Candidatus Finniella inopinata: one gene and its partner. The protein of the gene in region 1 interacts with the protein of each later gene in a pairwise test. Links are inferred from orthologs where the notes say so. Each region holds a gene or a part of one and is shown in the gene's direction. Other genes may lie near its edges. The genes, in order: def and EQU50_RS04000.

The links.
Region 2: the proteins of def (region 1) and EQU50_RS04000 interact in binary tests that used the Escherichia coli proteins (3 or more experiments, as listed by UniProt). The link is inferred for Candidatus Finniella inopinata from one-to-one orthologs.

Annotation. Positions count from the first base shown.
Region 1 is NZ_SCFB01000002.1:46,365-54,828, reverse strand. Bases 3,135-6,051 are described here. They hold def (peptide deformylase), read left to right. Parts: upstream 3,135-4,298; coding sequence 4,299-4,805; downstream 4,806-6,051. Other genes in these bases: EQU50_RS01070 (MFS transporter), read right to left, coding at 5,722-6,051; EQU50_RS01075 (helix-turn-helix transcriptional regulator), read left to right, coding at 4,938-5,765; ftsZ (cell division protein FtsZ), read left to right, coding at 3,135-4,292. Also shown: EQU50_RS01095 (ATP-binding protein), read left to right, coding at 1-1,136; EQU50_RS01090 (tetratricopeptide repeat protein), read right to left, coding at 1,117-2,439; more of ftsZ, read left to right, coding at 2,859-3,134; more of EQU50_RS01070, read right to left, coding at 6,052-7,011; EQU50_RS01065 (nucleoside triphosphate pyrophosphohydrolase), read left to right, coding at 7,177-7,578. UniProt on the Escherichia coli protein: Removes the formyl group from the N-terminal Met of newly synthesized proteins. Requires at least a dipeptide for an efficient rate of reaction. N-terminal L-methionine is a prerequisite for activity but the enzyme has broad specificity at other positions.
Region 2 is NZ_SCFB01000005.1:73,491-82,037, reverse strand. What follows is about bases 1-3,000. They hold EQU50_RS04000 (aspartate-semialdehyde dehydrogenase), read left to right. Parts: upstream 1-978; coding sequence 979-2,022; downstream 2,023-3,000. Other genes in these bases: EQU50_RS03995 (carbohydrate-binding module family 20 domain-containing protein), read right to left, coding at 2,171-3,000; serS (serine--tRNA ligase), read left to right, coding at 1-982. Outside these bases: more of EQU50_RS03995, read right to left, coding at 3,001-3,490; EQU50_RS03990 (carbohydrate-binding module family 20 domain-containing protein), read right to left, coding at 3,673-4,050; IS21-like element helper ATPase IstB, read right to left, coding at 4,219-5,040; istA (IS21 family transposase), read right to left, coding at 5,062-6,591; EQU50_RS03975 (C1 family peptidase), read right to left, coding at 6,834-7,901; EQU50_RS03970 (hypothetical protein), read right to left, coding at 8,083-8,295; EQU50_RS03965 (hypothetical protein), read right to left, coding at 8,292-8,547.

The DNA of each region.
Region 1 (8,464 bases):
ATATCGCTTTGGTTGTCCATTGGGTTGAACGAGATGATGATTTTAAGCGTATTCATGCGCTGGCCCAGCAAAACTTAAGCCTTCATCTGGTTTTGGAACCCAACGGGAAAATGCCAAAAACAGGCTTGCACCGAAACAGTTGGTTGTATCAGTTTTTAGGCGAAGCATTAGATCAAAAACTACAATCCCCCTATTATGTGCGCATGGATAATAATTTTATCTATATATCGGTTTTAAATTCAAAAGGGCTTTTAAAGGTTACCTTGTCCCGAAAACGCTTGTTTAGTCGGACAACACCGTTGGTGTTTATTTGGACGACGGGCTCGGCGATTTTGTTGTTTTTGGTGGCCTCTTTGTTTATGCGCAACCAAATTCGCCCCATTCGACGGCTGGCTCAGGCCGCGGAGAGTTTTGGTAAAGGTGATGAGATTGTCTCCTTTAAGCCAGAGGGGGCAACGGAAGTTCGACAAGCCGGTTTTGCCTTTCAAATGATGCGAGATCGATTGCGGCGTCAGTTGGCTGACCGTTTGGAAATGTTGGCCGGTGTTTCCCATGATTTGCGAACCCCCTTAACCCGCATGAAACTTCAGTTAGCCTTAATGCCTGAAAATCTTGACCAGCAAGCCTTAAGCCAAGATGTGCAAATTATGAAGCAAATGGTTGAGGGATTTTTAACGTATGCCCGCGGGGCCGGTGAGGAGGAAATAAAGCAAGTTGATCTTGTTGGCTTGATAAATGAACTGACACAACAATTTAAAGATGAAAGTTTTCAAGTAGCTTTGGAAATCCCAGCCGATTTAGTCGTGTCGCTAAAGTCTGGACTGTTTACCCGGTGTTTAACGAATTTATTGGAAAACGCTAAAAAGTATTCGCACACTCTTCACCTGCAAGTCCAAACGTCCCAACATTACTGGCAGTTGATTATGGATGATGACGGGCCAGGCATTTCCCCACAAGAGCGGGAAAACGTCTTTCGGCCTTTTTATCGCCTTGATTCGGCGCGCAACTTGGACCAAGGGGGTGTGGGGCTTGGTCTGAGCATTGCGCGTGATGCGATTCGCAGTCATGGGGGACAGATTTACCTTAGATCATCGCCCCTTGGTGGTACACGCGTGGTTATTCAACTTCCTTTATAGAGATTGATGGCGAGGAAGATGACGACACTGTCATTGGATTTTCTAACACATACTGTAAGGCTGCTCTATCTTTTGCGGCTTGTGCTTGCTGCTCCATACCAAGTTTTCCATAAGCTTCAGCGGCCTGGTTCCAAAGGCCCCAAGATGGGTTTTTTTGGTTGGCTGCAACAGTTGCAAGTTGTTCGAAACCTGAGGCTGCTTTGATGAGGAATTCTCTAGCTTTATCCTTCTGGTTCGCTTTTTCAAGAGCCTGGGCTGCTATTTCCAAATTAGGGGGGCTTTGTAGGACGTGTTGATTAGCTATAAATACTTCTGCAATTTTTTGATAATCTACTGGTGCTTGATCACCCATTCCAAGCTCTTCGTAAGTTCTGACAATCATGAACAGCGAATGAATAGGAATATTCTGAGTTGTTGAAGGGGTTAAACTAATAATCTTCCTATACATTCTCTTTGCGTCGCTATTTTTTCCAGCACTTGTATAAGCTTTAGCTGCTGCCCGAAAATCTATCAAATTAGGCCTGGTTTGACCTGTTGTATATAGAAAGGGTGTGGTGATTTCTTCAGCATAACTCAGATAACACGACACAGAGAAACCATTGTTTATTGATTTGTTTTTCTCATTCGCAGTCAGTTTCGAAGCCATTTCAAACGCCTCCGCTGCTTGTTGCCAGTAATATTCATTGTCGATTGTTTTTTTTGCGTATTCTAGATATTGGTTGCCTGCCAGGTGATATGCATCACTTGCCATTTCTGCTCGTTCTGATCCTTCATAATGGCGTGCGGCGAACAAAAGGTCCCCTGGGATTTTTGCACTAAGGGCTCTGCTCTTATAACTCCAGATAGCAATATTCGTGGCTATTGTAGACCACTCTTGACGCTCTGCATGTCTTTGCAAAATTTTGTAAACCAACTTGATGGCTTCATCATATTGTTTTGTAAGGTAGAGCGCCCATCCTACAGTTAACAACACTGGGGTGGTGCTTTGGTCAGGGGGGGTGCCTAGTTTTGCCAGAGTTTGTTGAAAACTCTCAAGATGAAATACGTCAACAAAACGATTGATTCCGTCTTTTTGTTCTACAATTAAATCAAAATCACAAAGGAACTGCGCAGGGCTATCTTTCAAAAAGTTATGCAGATCCTCCCAAAGAATTGGTTCCTTTTTTTCGAGTTTTGACACTAGAAAACCGCTGCTTCTTTTGCTTGCAAGAGACATCATATCTGGTTTGATGTCTGATGAAGCGGCATATGTAAGGCCCTGCAAGATCAACGTTAAGGACAATATTTTTACTATGGAATGCATGTATACTTTTTCCTCTGAAATGCTTGTTTTGGTTATGAATTTAGACTCGTACTGATATGTGTTAAAAACAGCTGCGTATAAAAGTATGAGACAATATCGATCTAAGTTCCATATGCAAAAAAGGCTTTTAAGGATAAAGCCGGAAGCTCTGATCCTGCCTTTTTTAATTATATTGGCATATGATCTATTGTTGTTGAAACGTGTTAGTTATTTTAGCTTTATTTTCTTAAATTTTTTTATCAAATAAAAAAAAGGTCTTTTGATATAAATTAAGGTGGATTTTTTCTTAAAGAAGCAATAAAGATAAAGGGTGTGATCAAGCTAAATATCATTGGTCAATTAAAATTTTTTATAATAAAATTTTACCCAACGACTTTAGGTTCCCCCAACGCTTTTTTGTAAAAGGATTATTGCTAGCTATGAACGGACATAAATCAAATACTCATGAACTTGACCTTAGACCACGCATTTCAGTTATAGGTGTTGGTGGAGCGGGGGGGAACGCTGTTAATAATATGATCCGGGCTAAGCTGGAGGGGGTGGAGTTTGTCGTCGCAAACACAGATGCGCAATCCATGGACCAGTCGTTGGTTATGCCTGAAAAACGTATTCAATTGGGACTGCATATTACCCAAGGTTTGGGCGCAGGATCTAAGCCAGATGTAGGACGTGCGTCCGCTGAAGAATCTTTAGACGAGGTTCTGGGGCATTTGCGGGGTAGCAACATGGTCTTTATCACGGCTGGCATGGGGGGTGGCACCGGAACAGGGGCAGCGCCCGTGATTGCCCGTGCTGTCAGAGAAAGTGGGATCTTGACTGTGGGTGTGGTCACAAAGCCTTTCAATTTTGAAGGGACACACCGTACCAGAATGGCTGAAAAAGGCATTGAAGAATTACAACAATACGTCGATACCCTGATCATTATTCCCAACCAAAATTTATTCCGGGTTGCCAACGAACACACAACGTTTGCTCAAGCCTTTGAAATGGCTGATAACGTTTTATGCTCTGGCGTTAGAAACGTGACCGATTTGATGATGCGACCTGGTCTTATCAATCTGGACTTCGCTGATATCAGAGCGGTTATGGCTGAAATGGGCAAGGCGATGATGGGTACTGGTGAGGCCGAGGGTGATCGCCGTGCGGTCGAGGCTGCTGACATATCGATTGATAATCCATTGCTTGATGATGTCTCGATGAAGGGCGCCAAGGGTGTTTTGATCAACATCACCGGTGGCTATGACATGACGTTGTACGAAGTTGATGAGGCTGCGAACCGGGTGCGCGAGAACGCCGACCCTGAAGCGAACATTATTTTTGGTTCCACCTTTGATGAAAAATTAAATGGGCGTATTCGTGTTTCTGTGGTTGCCACAGGCATTGGATCAAGTTTGGCTCAGCAAGCAGCGTGGAGAAATGCCGCCGCTGAGCAGATGTCTTCGTCTGCCTATATGGCAAAAGGACCAACGGTTAATGCTGCGCCTGCAGAGTCCTTGCAAAATGCAAGGCATGCTGTTTCGGCCGAACTAGATTTAGCAGCTTCACAAGAGGCACCTGCTCCAGCGGCTCCGTTAGGAACCAACCAGCAAGGCTACTATTCATCTCCAGCACCGTCTACAGCTCCTTTGGATATTCCCTCATACCAACAACAATCCCCTGGGTATGCTGAGCCATCGCCTAAGGTTGAGAGGAAACGATCTCCCTCTTTGTTTGAAAGGTTCACAGGGGTTGGACGTCAGCGTTCTCAAGAGGCTTCTATGGCTGAACAGACTTCAAAGGCACAACCTTCCGAAGATGACAGGGATCATGACGTTTTGGATATTCCAGCCTTTTTACGTCGGGGGAATCAGTAAGCACTCATGGCTCGTTTGACTGTTCTTACCGTCCCTGATGCTCGTTTGCGAGTGAAAGCTGTACCCATCTTGGGTGTGGATGACAACATTCGGCAGCTTATGGATGATATGCTAGAGACCATGTATGCTGAGGATGGGGCGGGGCTTGCTGCAACGCAGGTCGGAATTAATAAACGCGTGGTCGTGTTGGATTTGGAAGACCATGCGCCAGGCCTTGGTCCCTTAAAAATCGCCAACCCGGAAATAGTTTGGCGATCGGAAGACGTCCAAAAAAACTGGGAGGCTTGTTTGTCAGTACCAGGCCAAAGTGCACAGGTAGAGCGGCATACGGCCATTCGTTTGAAGTATCTGGATGAAAATAATACGACTCAGGAAAAAGACTTTGTCGATTGGGTCTCAGTTTGTTTACAACACGAAATTGATCATTTGCAAGGTGTTTTATATGTTGATCACCTATCGGCGTTAAGGCGAAATTTGTTAATTGAGAAGGCCAAGAAATTCAAGGCTTCTTAGTTATTTTATTGGCGAACCGTGCGTAAGTATTTTGAATTAATTTCAACTTTTATGGATTGCCAGGATTGTTTGCATAGGGATAATGTGTGAATTGGCCTCGTGCAAAATATGACGTTAGTTTGGTAAAAATTCATGAACAATTACAGAAGTGTTAAAGAATATAACCAGTCAATTCAAAAAAAACTTTCGGAAATTGCAAAACCCCTTGAAGACAATCTTTCTATTCGGTTTTTGACATACAGGCGTTTTTATAACGATGGGAATCTTCTTTATTTGTTTAATCACGAACAGTGGATGGATTATGTTCTTGGTTCATCAAATTGGGTCAGTTCAAGTTTTAAAAAGAAAATAAAACTGACAACGGAACAAGCCTTAATCGACAATGTATGGAGTGAAAAAGTTGATCATGAAGACCCTATTTTAGGTTCCCTTTATGCCCATGACATTTGGCATGGTATTTCCGTCTATATCAAACACAATAGTTATATTGAAAGCTTTGCATTTGCGGGGACGCGTGCCACCCCCCAGGTTCTTGATATTTACAGCAATCATCATTACGTTCTTGATCACTTCAGAAAGTACTTCTACGTCCAGGCCAAACCTTTGATTGATGGCTATGATCGTAAGTTACTGATTCCCTTTTCTTTAGAAGAAATGATGGCCCCTTCAGACCTTAATAAAAAAATTGAAAAGTTTATGCAAGAAACTTCCTTGAATCAGATTCCTTTATTTCTGGGGGGGGAAAGATATTGTGCTTTCCAAAAGGGAAATGGATTGTCTGGTGGGGTGTGTCTATGGCGAACGGCCAAGCAGATCGCCAGACGCTTAGGCATTTCTTTTAAAACTGTCGAAACCCATCTGGAACACGCTAAACAAAAAACGGATTGTCAGTCAAAAAGCGATATGATTAAAGTCGTCATGCAAAACAACGATTTTCGGTATCTTGTTGGAAAGACATAACCGCATCGTCATACCGCCGCAAGAAAGTTACGGATAAAAATCCAATGACGGTTGTGATGAAAATATAGACGCCAGGTGCCACCAAGCTTCCCCACGACTTTGCTAAATATATACAAATAAGGGGAGTCGTTCCGCCTAAGATGGCTTGCCCCAGTGTAATTCCAAAGGCAACCCCTGTGTAACGATATTTTGGTGGGAAAAGGCGTGTGAACAGACCGGAAATAGGGGCCACAAAGGCAACACCCAAAGTCGAAAATAAAACTTGAAAAATAAGCGTTCCGTAAAACGTTGTGGCTTTGTCCAGCATGAAGAACAAGGGGAAAACTAGAAACAAGATGCAAAGACTCGTTTTCTGCATGAAATTTTGCAGGTCAAAGCGGTCAGAAATATACCCCATAACGGGCGACAACAGAACCCAATATAAAAAGATCAGCGTATTGACCATTAAACTTTCATGCAATGTCAAACCAATTTTATTGATGTACACATCGTTCAAATACAGGGTTGATACGTACAGCAATGAATGGCCACATCCGCCAACACCAAGGGCGCACAAAATATTCCATGGGTCCTGCTTCAAAACAGTCCTAAGGGGGCTATGACATTGCGTCTTCGATTGTTCTATCTGTTTAAAGACGGGAGTTTCCTGCATACGGCGTCTTATAAAGTATGCGCCTAACGTGGCAAGGGCACCTATCAGAAAGGGAAGACGCCATCCCCATGCGGGCATAAACCATGCGATACAAAAACTACCCAACGCTGTACCGAAAACGGCCCCCAAAATACCAAAGGCACAAACAAAACTTGCCGAGAACCCAACCCGGTTTGCAGGCACATGTTCCCCAATGTAAACGCCCACGCCCCCAAATTCACCGCCAACGCAAAGGCCCTGGGCAAGGCGGCAGGCAAAAATAATGACGGAGGCGGCTATGCCAATTTCTGCGTAAGTTGGCAGCAGACCCATGATTGTCGTTGGAATGATGGTTAGCCCAACAGACAATAAGAAAGCTTTTTTACGGCCATAACGATCACCATAAGATCCAAATAAAATGCCGCCTAAAGGGCGCATAAAATAGCCGGCTGCAAACGTGCCAAAACTTGCAAGCATGGCTACATCTTTATTACCTGTTGGGAAGTAATGAATGCTCATGACAGTAGCAAGACATCCATACAAAGCAACGTCATAGCGTTCAATTAAGTGTCCAAGAAGACTGCTTGCGATAGACTTTCGGTCGACGGTAACCATATAAATCCGACTGTGATGGTGAATAAAGTGGGAGTAGAAAAGATTTACTTTCCTCCGTCTAGTTGATTTTTTGAATATTTTCTTAGAAAATTTCCGTTGGTTGGTAAAAATTTTTACTTGAAAGGGGTATAATCCAACATAAAACCTTATCCATTGGGGATATCTATGACTAAAAAACATCGTTTTAAGGTTGATAAACTCACCCGCGACAAGATGCCAGATATTATGCGAAGTCTGAATATTGACGGGCTTGTGCGTATTATGGATGCGGATGAATATCTGATGCGCCTGCAAGACAAATTGCTGGAGGAGGCCAAGGAGGTCATTGCGGCCAAAACCCCTGATGAATACGTTGAGGAATTAGCTGATGTGTTAGAAGTCATGCACGCCCTGGCGAATCGACTGGGTCTATCATATGAACAAATTGAAGAAAAACGCCAGGAAAAGAAACGGGAAAAAGGCGGATTCGAAGGTCGCGTCTATGTTGCGTATGGTGACGTCGCTGCTGATAATGAAAACATCCGTTACTATCGGGATAGGTCTGAGGATTATCCCGAGATTGTGTAATGTTTACTGACGGTACCATGAAATTCTAAAGTGCCATTTTCGTTTTTCATGGTGTATTGGTCCTGATATATCAGAAAGGCCACCCATGCTCATACAACGATCGACACTTATGAACCGCATTAAAGAAGCCTTTCGTGTGAATAGGATTGTTTGTTTGTAGGGCCACGTCAGTGCGGAAAAACGACCCTTGCCAGAGAATTATGGGCATTGTCGGGCAAACGACCTCAAGACCCAGGGTGTTTTGACCTTGAGAAACCCTTGGATATTGAACTGCTTGATGCCCCCGAACTATCACTTCGACCTCTTTCAGGTCTTATTATCATTGATGAGATTCAAAGACGGCCCAACCTCTTTCCTTTTTTACGTTATTTGCATGATGAAGCCTTAGATCAACAAATCCTGATTCTTGGAAGTGCATCTCGTGAACTTATTCATCAAGCGTCTGAATCACTTGCCGGGCGGATTTCATTTATAGAAAACACCCCTTTTTCATTAGATGAAACTCCCGACCAAACTCAGTTGTGGGTAAAGGGGGGATTCCCAAAAAGTTATATTCTCGATGATGTCGCAAGTTACCAATGGCGCGGAGACTATATTCGAACTTATGTCGAACATGATCTGGGAACATTTGGGCTTTCGTTCAATCCGGATATCTTAAGAAAAATGTGGTACATGCTGGCTCATTACCATGGCCAAATGTTTAATGGTTCAGAGCTTGCACAGGCACTAGGAATTTCTCAACCAACTGTTAAGAAGTACTTGTCTTACTTACATGCAACTTTCATGATTAGAACTTTGAATCCATGGTTTGCCAACATTAAAAAGCGACAGGTCAAATATCCTAAAATCTACTTCCGTGATTCAGGTCTTTTGCACATAGTCCTTG
Region 2 (8,547 bases), on another replicon or contig:
GTCCGAAATACCAAATTTGCCAGCTGACGATTGCCCTGATGGTGCGGACGAGGCGGACAATTTGGAAATTCGCCGGTGGGGGAATTTACCAAGCTTTGATTTTACGCCCAAAGCCCACGATGACTTGGGCGTTGCCTTGGGCTTAATGGATTTCGAAAGGGCCATTAAGCTTTCAGGTTCGCGTTTTGTGGTGTTATACGGCGATTTGGTTCGCCTGGAACGCGCCCTGGCACAATTTATGTTGGATATTCACACGCGTGAATTTGGTTACAAAGAAGCTTACGTGCCGCTGATGGTGAATGAATCGGTGATGTTTGGAACCGGTCAATTGCCCAAATTTCGAGATGACCAGTTTCAAACCAACACCGGTCATTGGTTAATACCAACGGCCGAGGTGGCGTTGACCAACCTGGTGTCGGGTGAGATTTTGGCCGAGGCGGATTTACCTTTGCGGTATACAGCCTATACCCCGTGCTTTCGAGCAGAGGCTGGGGCGGCAGGGCGTGACACACGCGGCATGATTCGCCAACACCAGTTTAGCAAAGTTGAGCTTGTCAGCATCACAACCCCCGAACAGGCTGTGGCCGAACATGAACGCATGACAGGTGCCGCTGAAACTGTGTTGCAACGATTGGGATTGGCCTATAAGGTCCTCAGCTTATGCACCGGCGACATTGGTTTTCAATCGGAAAAAACTTATGACTTAGAAGTTTGGTTGCCAAGCCAAAATACATACCGGGAAATCTCCAGCTGTTCACGGTGCAACACCTTTCAGGCGCGCCGCATGAACACGCGCTATCGCCCCGTTGATGGGGATGGCAAAACCCAGTTTGTCCACACCCTCAATGGATCAGGTGTTGCTGTTGGGCGTGCCTTGGTTGCGGTTATGGAAAACTATCAACAATCTGATGGCAGTATTGCTGTTCCTGATGCGTTGCAGCCTTATATGAATGGGCTGAAGGTTATAGCAAGAAAATCATGAAAAAACAAAACGTGAAAATTGCCGTTGTTGGGGCCACAGGAAATGTGGGTCGGGCTATGCTGAGTATATTAGAAGAGCATGGATTTCCAGCCGAAAACATCACAGCGGTTGCCTCTGAAAAGTCAAAAGGGCAACAGATTTCCTATGGGGAAAAGCATATCTTGGTCGTTAAGTCGTTAACTCATTTTGATTTTTCTGGTTACCACTTGGCGTTGTTTTCACCGGGCGGCAAAGTATCGGCGGAATATGCCCCAAAGGCTGCAGCAGCAGGGTGCGTGGTGATTGACAACACATCGCACTTTCGCATGGATGCCGATGTTCCTTTGGTTGTACCAGAGATTAACGCGGATGCTTTGAAAGATTTTACCAAACGCCGCATTGTGGCAAACCCCAACTGTTCAACCATTCAGTTGGTTATGGCTTTAAAACCCCTGCATGATTTGTCACCCATCAAGCGGGTCGTTGTCTCCACGTATCAGTCCGTTTCAGGGGCCGGAAAAGAAGCCATGGATGAATTGTTTCACCAGACCAGGGGCGTGTTGGTAAACGATGCCCTTGAAAATAATTGTTTCACCAGACCCATTGCTTTTAATGTCATTCCCCAGATTGATGTGTTCAGGGACGATGGCTACACAAAAGAAGAATGGAAAATGGCCGTTGAGACGCAAAAAATTATGGATGCTCCTATTCAGGTGACAGCAACTTGTGTGCGGGTTCCCGTTTTTGTGGGGCATGCTGTGGCGGCGACCATTGAATTTGAAGGGCCTGTGTCTGTTGCCAAGGCCCGTCAAAAATTGAGCCAATTTCCAGGCGTTCGTGTCGTCGACAATCCTGAAGACTATCAATTCACCACACCCATCGAATGCGCCGGCGATGACGACGTTTACATCAGCCGTATCCGCCAGGATAAAACGGTTGAGCATGGCTTATCCCTTTGGATTGTCGCCGATAATATCCGAAAGGGCGCAGCCTTAAATGCCGTCCAGATTGCTGAACGGCTGATACCGCTTCTCGATTCTTTACCGGGTTTTTCTGTTTGATCTTTTTTACATAAACGGCGGCTCAAAAGCCTTAAATAGAATCACTATTCGCGGCTTTCTCGCCTAGTCTTTGTAAAAAACCTCTGCCATCAAATTCCCGAAAAATTACCAAGAAGGGTATGTTAAAGATTATTTGTAACCCTGCACATTACATCCAGGTAAAGGAAGCTAAGTTCTCATTCGTCGCTGAGTGATTATGGGACAAGTTTTCCCCGCCAAGCCATTGGACTTTATTACCATTCTTTTTGATATACTTGTACTGTATTGTCTGGCCTGATGGCACAGTAACGCTGCCAGTCCAGGTTGGGTAGTTTTGTGAAGATAAAAGCATTGCTTGAGCGGTATCCCAACAACCCAATTCTGGAGTGTTACCCGATACATAAACATTCTGGCCATAACTAGTCGTCGTTTTAACTGAAAACTTAACAGGCGTTGCCTTTTTAGCGCCAACCTTACCAACAGACCAAAAATCAGAGGCTAACCCATTTTCAAGCGTGAAATAGTCATAGGGTATATAACAATAACCTTTGTCCCCCCAGCCTGTTCCCCACGAGTTTCTGACTGTAAAGGTGTTGGGTGCTTTCGGATTCGTATTGTATCCAACAACCATTAGCCCGTGACCGCCCAAGATGTCCTCTATGCTGGTGTCAGGCATAGGTACAATACCTGTTGCAGCAACCGCGTCAGATTCAAAAGAATCATAGACGTCGATACCAATAAGAACAGGATTATTTGCAATTAATGCTTTTTTAAAGTTGGTCACAACATTGTCATCTTGGGCAATGCTGGCAACACCTGTATCAAGATCCATGTCGGCAAGTGCTGCGCTGTAACACAAATCGGACGGTTTAACGGTAAAGGGTGGATTTTTACCACTTGTAATGTCGCTGTAGGGCCAAGCAGACCCGAAAGGAGGCGTCTTTCCCGATTCAGAAGGTGCCCCATAATTTGATATAGCCAAGATGCTGTCAGCTATGGAAGCGCCTACGTCCTGGGTTACTCCACCACCATCCGCACTTCTCTCGTTGTAATAAATAAACATACGCGAAGGGGTGGGATAAGAGGGAGTGGTGGTACCCTTTATTGATGCCTGTGCCTGTGCCAAAAGATTTTTGTAATGCAAAGCCCCGGCGGCTGCATTGGCCGTACAAGACCCAAGTTGCCCTTGGTCATAGGGGGTAAAACATGTGGCAGCATTTGGAATAGCGGTTCGAATATCCCAAGAGGTTGGAAGTGTTGCAGGCGCACTTTTAAAAGCCGCCATGACTGTCTTCCCTTTTTCAGCAGCAGGGTGATTTGACAGAGCCGCCAGTATGTGAGGGCGATCTTTATCACGAACCAAATTATACTTATGACCATGAATGGATGTTTTATGCGAAGCAGCTGTTTCATGCTCCACACTTGCAAAAGAAATGGAAGTAGAAACCAGCAATAACGCCAGCGTCATACTTGTTTTCGAAAGAATCATTATAATAACCCCTATAAATAAAAAATTAACTTCACATTTTTATTATAGATATGTAACCTTAATCGTTTACTAATATTGGAAATTTTAAATCACATAAAAAAAGAATTATTCTTAATTCAATAATTTGATTTTGGCGAAGGGGAGCCGTTCAACAAGCCCCCCTTTTCAAGTCATAATTTGCATCACTTCCAGTTATAAGAAACTGGATTTTCACTGGCGGAAGGGGTAACAGACAAATTCGGTCCGTCAAGCCATTGAACCCTTGCAGCTTTAAGCCCTTCAGGCTGCGCTAATTTGGTAACGGGACCATACATTCTCACATATTTGTAACTTACTGTCGTGCCTAACGGTGCAGTGATGGTCCCCTTCCAGGTTGGATAAGCATCGGGGGAAAGTAACAATGCTTGGGATAAGTTCCAAGATCCCAATTGAGGGATATTTCCAGAAACGTAAACATTCTGACCAAAAATTGTAGTGGCACTCACGGAAAATTTAATGGTCCCTTTTGCAACGGACCCAACTTTTGTAATCGTGCGTATTCCGGCGAATTCGAACGGCAATTCTGGTTTTATCCGAATGGCCGTTCCGGTTTAATTCGAACGGCAATTCTGGTTTTATCCGAATGGCCGTTCCGGTTTAATTCGAACGGTGAATCCGGTTTTATCCGAACGCGGATTCTGGTTTAATTCGAATACGAATCAAAGAGAAGCGAACTCTCCGATTTTATCTCATTTTTTCACCCCTTCATTGTTTGTGATTTCCGTTGTGTCATGCAAAGGACCCTCGATGTTTTTTTGTTTGGTGTTTTCCTGATCCTTTTCTTTACTCCTCACTTTTCTCATAGATTCCCCTTTAATTTCAAGCCTATAAGAATTATGAACCAACCTATCGAGGATAGCATCCGCTAACGTCTCATTTCCTATGGTTTCGTGCCAGAGTTTGACAGGAATCTGACTGGTGACAATCGTAGAGCGTTTATCATGTCGGTCATCCAAAACCTCCAATAAGTCACGGCGTTGCTCATCTGTCAGAATAGACAATCCAAAATCATCTAAAATTAAAACCTCCGTTTTAGCAAGTTCACTCATTCTTTTTCCATAACTCCCATCCCCCTTTCCAAGCTGCAATTCGCTAAGCAAGCGACTGAGGCGGCAGTAATGAACTTTATAACCTTGAAGGCAAGCCTTGTGGGCCAGAGCACAAGCCAAGAATGTTTTCCCCGTGCCACACGGCCCAACAATCAAAATATTATGATGAGAAGCAACCCATTGGCATTGAGAAAGTGTGGCCAACAAAGATTTGTCTAGGTTACGCTGACATGAATGGTCAATATCTTCAAGGCAGGCCGTCTGCTGTAGTTTGGCACTGCGCAAGCGTGCCTGTAATTGCCTGTTTTCCCGGGCGATGACTTCTGTATCAACCAACAAGCCAAGACGTTCTTCAAAGCTCAGCTGCGTTATGGTTGGTTGCTCCAGCTGTTCTTTAAAGGCTTTTGCCATAGAATGAAGACGAAGTTTTTGAAGGTTGTAAACAATTGGATTCAGTAACATGAAAGGGTCTCCTTTTTTAGATTATTTAAAGTATTTTTGGCCACGAATATATTCGTGAGAATCAGAGAGGCTATTGACTTCTGAGGACGAGGATAAAGACTGTTGATCCATCTTGTTCTTCAAAATAGATTCAACATTTTTGTAACTGTGGCCTCCTATCTCTAAAGCCCTTTTACAAGCCAGCTCTAAACGGTCTTCACCGTAACTCTTGCCGAGCCTTAAAATCCCAAGACACGTGCGAAACCCCTGTTGAGGATGGGCGCGTGAAGCCATGATGACTTCTATCAATTTTGCCGTTGCTTCCCCCGTTTTCTTGGCCCAAGAAACAATTCGTTCGGGTGTCCATTCCACCTGTGCTTGATGAGCTTTTGGCATGTGCAGAGTATTTGTCGTATATCCGTTGGCACCATAACTTCTGACATGGGTCGCGACACATTTATTCTGACAAAAAATTTCAACAATCGTCGGTCCATAGCGAACATAGAGAGATTCCTTTGCCAAGGCATAGGGAACACTGTAAAAATGCTTGTCTAACTCAATATGGTAGTTGAAGCCGGCTTTAACTTTTTTCCACTCGGCGTACTCATACCGAGTTGTTGGAAGGGATTTTAATGCCTGTTTCTCAAGGTCTTGAAAGTGGCTTAAACGGGATCCTGGCAGTTTTTGGAAAGGACGTCGGTTTAAGACATCCAAAAGTGGCTGAATAGCTTGGTTTAACTCGCTCAAGCTAAAAAAGGTACGGTTACGAAGCTTGGCCAGAATTTGTCTCTCGACTTGTTGGACTGCATTCTCAACTTTAGCTTTATCCTTCGGACTTCTTGACCTTGTTGGAATAATTGCGACGCCGTAATAAGAGGCCATATCTTGATAGGTTGGGTTGATATCAGGTTCGTAAAGATGCGCCTTATGGACCCCACTCTTTAAATTGTCTGGCACAACAATCTCTGGACAGCCACCATAATATTCAAACGCATTCACGTGAGACTTGATCCAGTCTGCAAGCGTTTGGGTCCATGTGGCCTCCACGTAGGTAAAACTGGACGCACCAAGCGCAGCTACAAAAATCTGTGCTTCACCGACTTCCCCTGTCGACGTATCCGTTACAACGGACATCGTTTGACCGGCATAATCCACAAAAAGTCTCTCTCCTGCTTTGTGGGTCTGGTGCATCCAGACATCAAGTGTTGAATTACGCCATCCTCGGTAAACGTCGCAGAACTGGCTGTAGCTAATCCCTTGGGGGTACTTTTCTTTATACTCACTCCATAATAATTGTAACGTAACATGCTTGCACTTGAGTTCTTTATGAATATAAATGCAATCAATCTCTCCCCGTTGTTCTTTATTGATTTTTTGAGCAGGCGGATACAGCTTGATCTCCAACTCTTCGTCGCCTAGATTGTCGGGCACAGGCCAGCTTAAGTTAACTGCTTTTGCCCTCTTGACGCCTTCAACCGCCGTACTCGCGCTAATGCCAATGCTCTTGGCTATCTCCTGGTAACTACATCCACAGCTGTACCGTAAACGTAAGATTTCTCTGATCTTTCTCATTGATATGTGACTCCGTGACATGGGCTGTTCCTTTCATGTTTTGTTGAACAAAAAAAGGATACAGCGTTCATAAAACGCGTTTTATAACCAAAGGTCTCCTTGATACAGGAGGTCAAAGGCCATCGCTTCGTCTTGGAATCGTTATTCGATTTAAACCAGAATCACTGTTCGATTTGAGCCGGAATTGCCGTTCGGATTAGACCAGAATCACCATTCGAATTGAGCCGGAATTGCCGTTCGGTTTAGACCGGAATCACTATTCGATTTTCGCCGGAATACGCAGTAATCGTCCAGAAGTCAAAGGCTAAATTGGGGTTTGCGATATAGTCATAAGGTATATAATAATATCCGTTATTACCAATAGGTCTGCGTTCATCTCCAACCGTGTAAGAACTCCCCCAAGAGTTTCGGACAGTGAATGTGCCAGGTGCGTACTTGTCATTGTAACCAACCACCATTAAGCAGTGCCCTCCGAAAAGTGTTTCTTTAGAAGTGTTGGGTATAGGGACTTTGCCAGTTTTTGTTGCTTCAGCCGATTCAAAAGAGGAATAGATCGCTACACCAATCAAAATTGGGCAATTATTAGACAATAATTCTTGAAAGGTCTTCACCACATTGGAACCACGAGGAATGCTAACAGCGCTGGTGCCGCGAGCCACATTCTCCAATGCCTTACTGTAACAAGCATCGGTTGGTTTCATTGTAAAGTTTATTTTAGCAGTCGCACTGTCGCTATAGGGCCAAAGGGTCTCAGGCGGTGCACCCAAATTGGTTACGGCCAACGCAACATCACTCACAGAGGCACCTGTGTCCTGATTTACACTATCACCAGCAGCGCTTCTTGTATTGTAATAGATAAACAGCTTAGAAGGCACAGGATAAGAAGGGCGTGCTGTGCTGTTTAATGACTGGTCTAAGAGTTGTCTGTATTGCAAAACTCCTGCTGCAACTTGGGCTGTACAAGATCCAAGGCCACCTTGATCGTAGACAGGGTAAATTGAGGTATCGATGTCATTCTGAGTAACAGGTGGTTTAGACGCAGGGTTGATCAAGACACTGCGCATGTCGTAAGAAGCTGGCGGAGTTGATGCCCTGAGAGATTCAAGAAACGTTTGCGTTTTTTTCAAAGTTGAAAGGTTTGCAAGCTTCGCTAGGGTTTGAGGCCTTTCTTCATCCCGAACTAAATTATATCTGTGGAAAGGGGCCGCAGCCTGTTGGGATGCATCTGCTTCTTTCTCCACACTTGCAAAAGAAACGGACGTAGAAGCTAACAATAGCGCCAGCGCCAGTCCTGTTTTATAAAAAACCATAATAATAACTCCATTAATTAATAACATGCATATTAAATATTACATATAAAAATTAATTATTGGTTAATATCATGTATTTTTACTAAGTGATATCAAATATATGGGGCTTCGCTATTTAATCGACAAATTTACAAGGACATGCCCGGTCTCGCGCAGTGCAGCGTTAGAAAACTGTCTGCGTTCAAAAACAACTAAAAATTGATTTCTTTTCTTTCAAGGCCTTCTTTTCCCTAATCTCTTGCTGAAAGGACCAAATTTGTGTGATCAATCTTTGGTAAAAGCCCCCCAATTCTTGGTATGAACCAAGAGGCAGAGTAAACACAGGAACATCTTCATCTAACTTTTTCTTCCCGTTTTGACTTTGTATTATCGTCACTTTTAAAAATTCCATCATGCTGAAAGGCTTTTTTTAAAATCGTCAATATTGACTGCGACCAGACTGCTTTTTTTACACTTTTTGATCAGTTGATCAAACGTAGGTGGCAATAAGAAAGATGGACCGTCTGGACCCATGCCAGAAGAATTTGCCCCCACACCCAAGACAACAAAAAGATCAGGGTTTAAGGTAATCAGGTAAAACAAATCATTTAAAATCAGTTTTATATCGCTAACTTGCTGAAATTTTTCTTCCAGTTCCTCTTGCCGT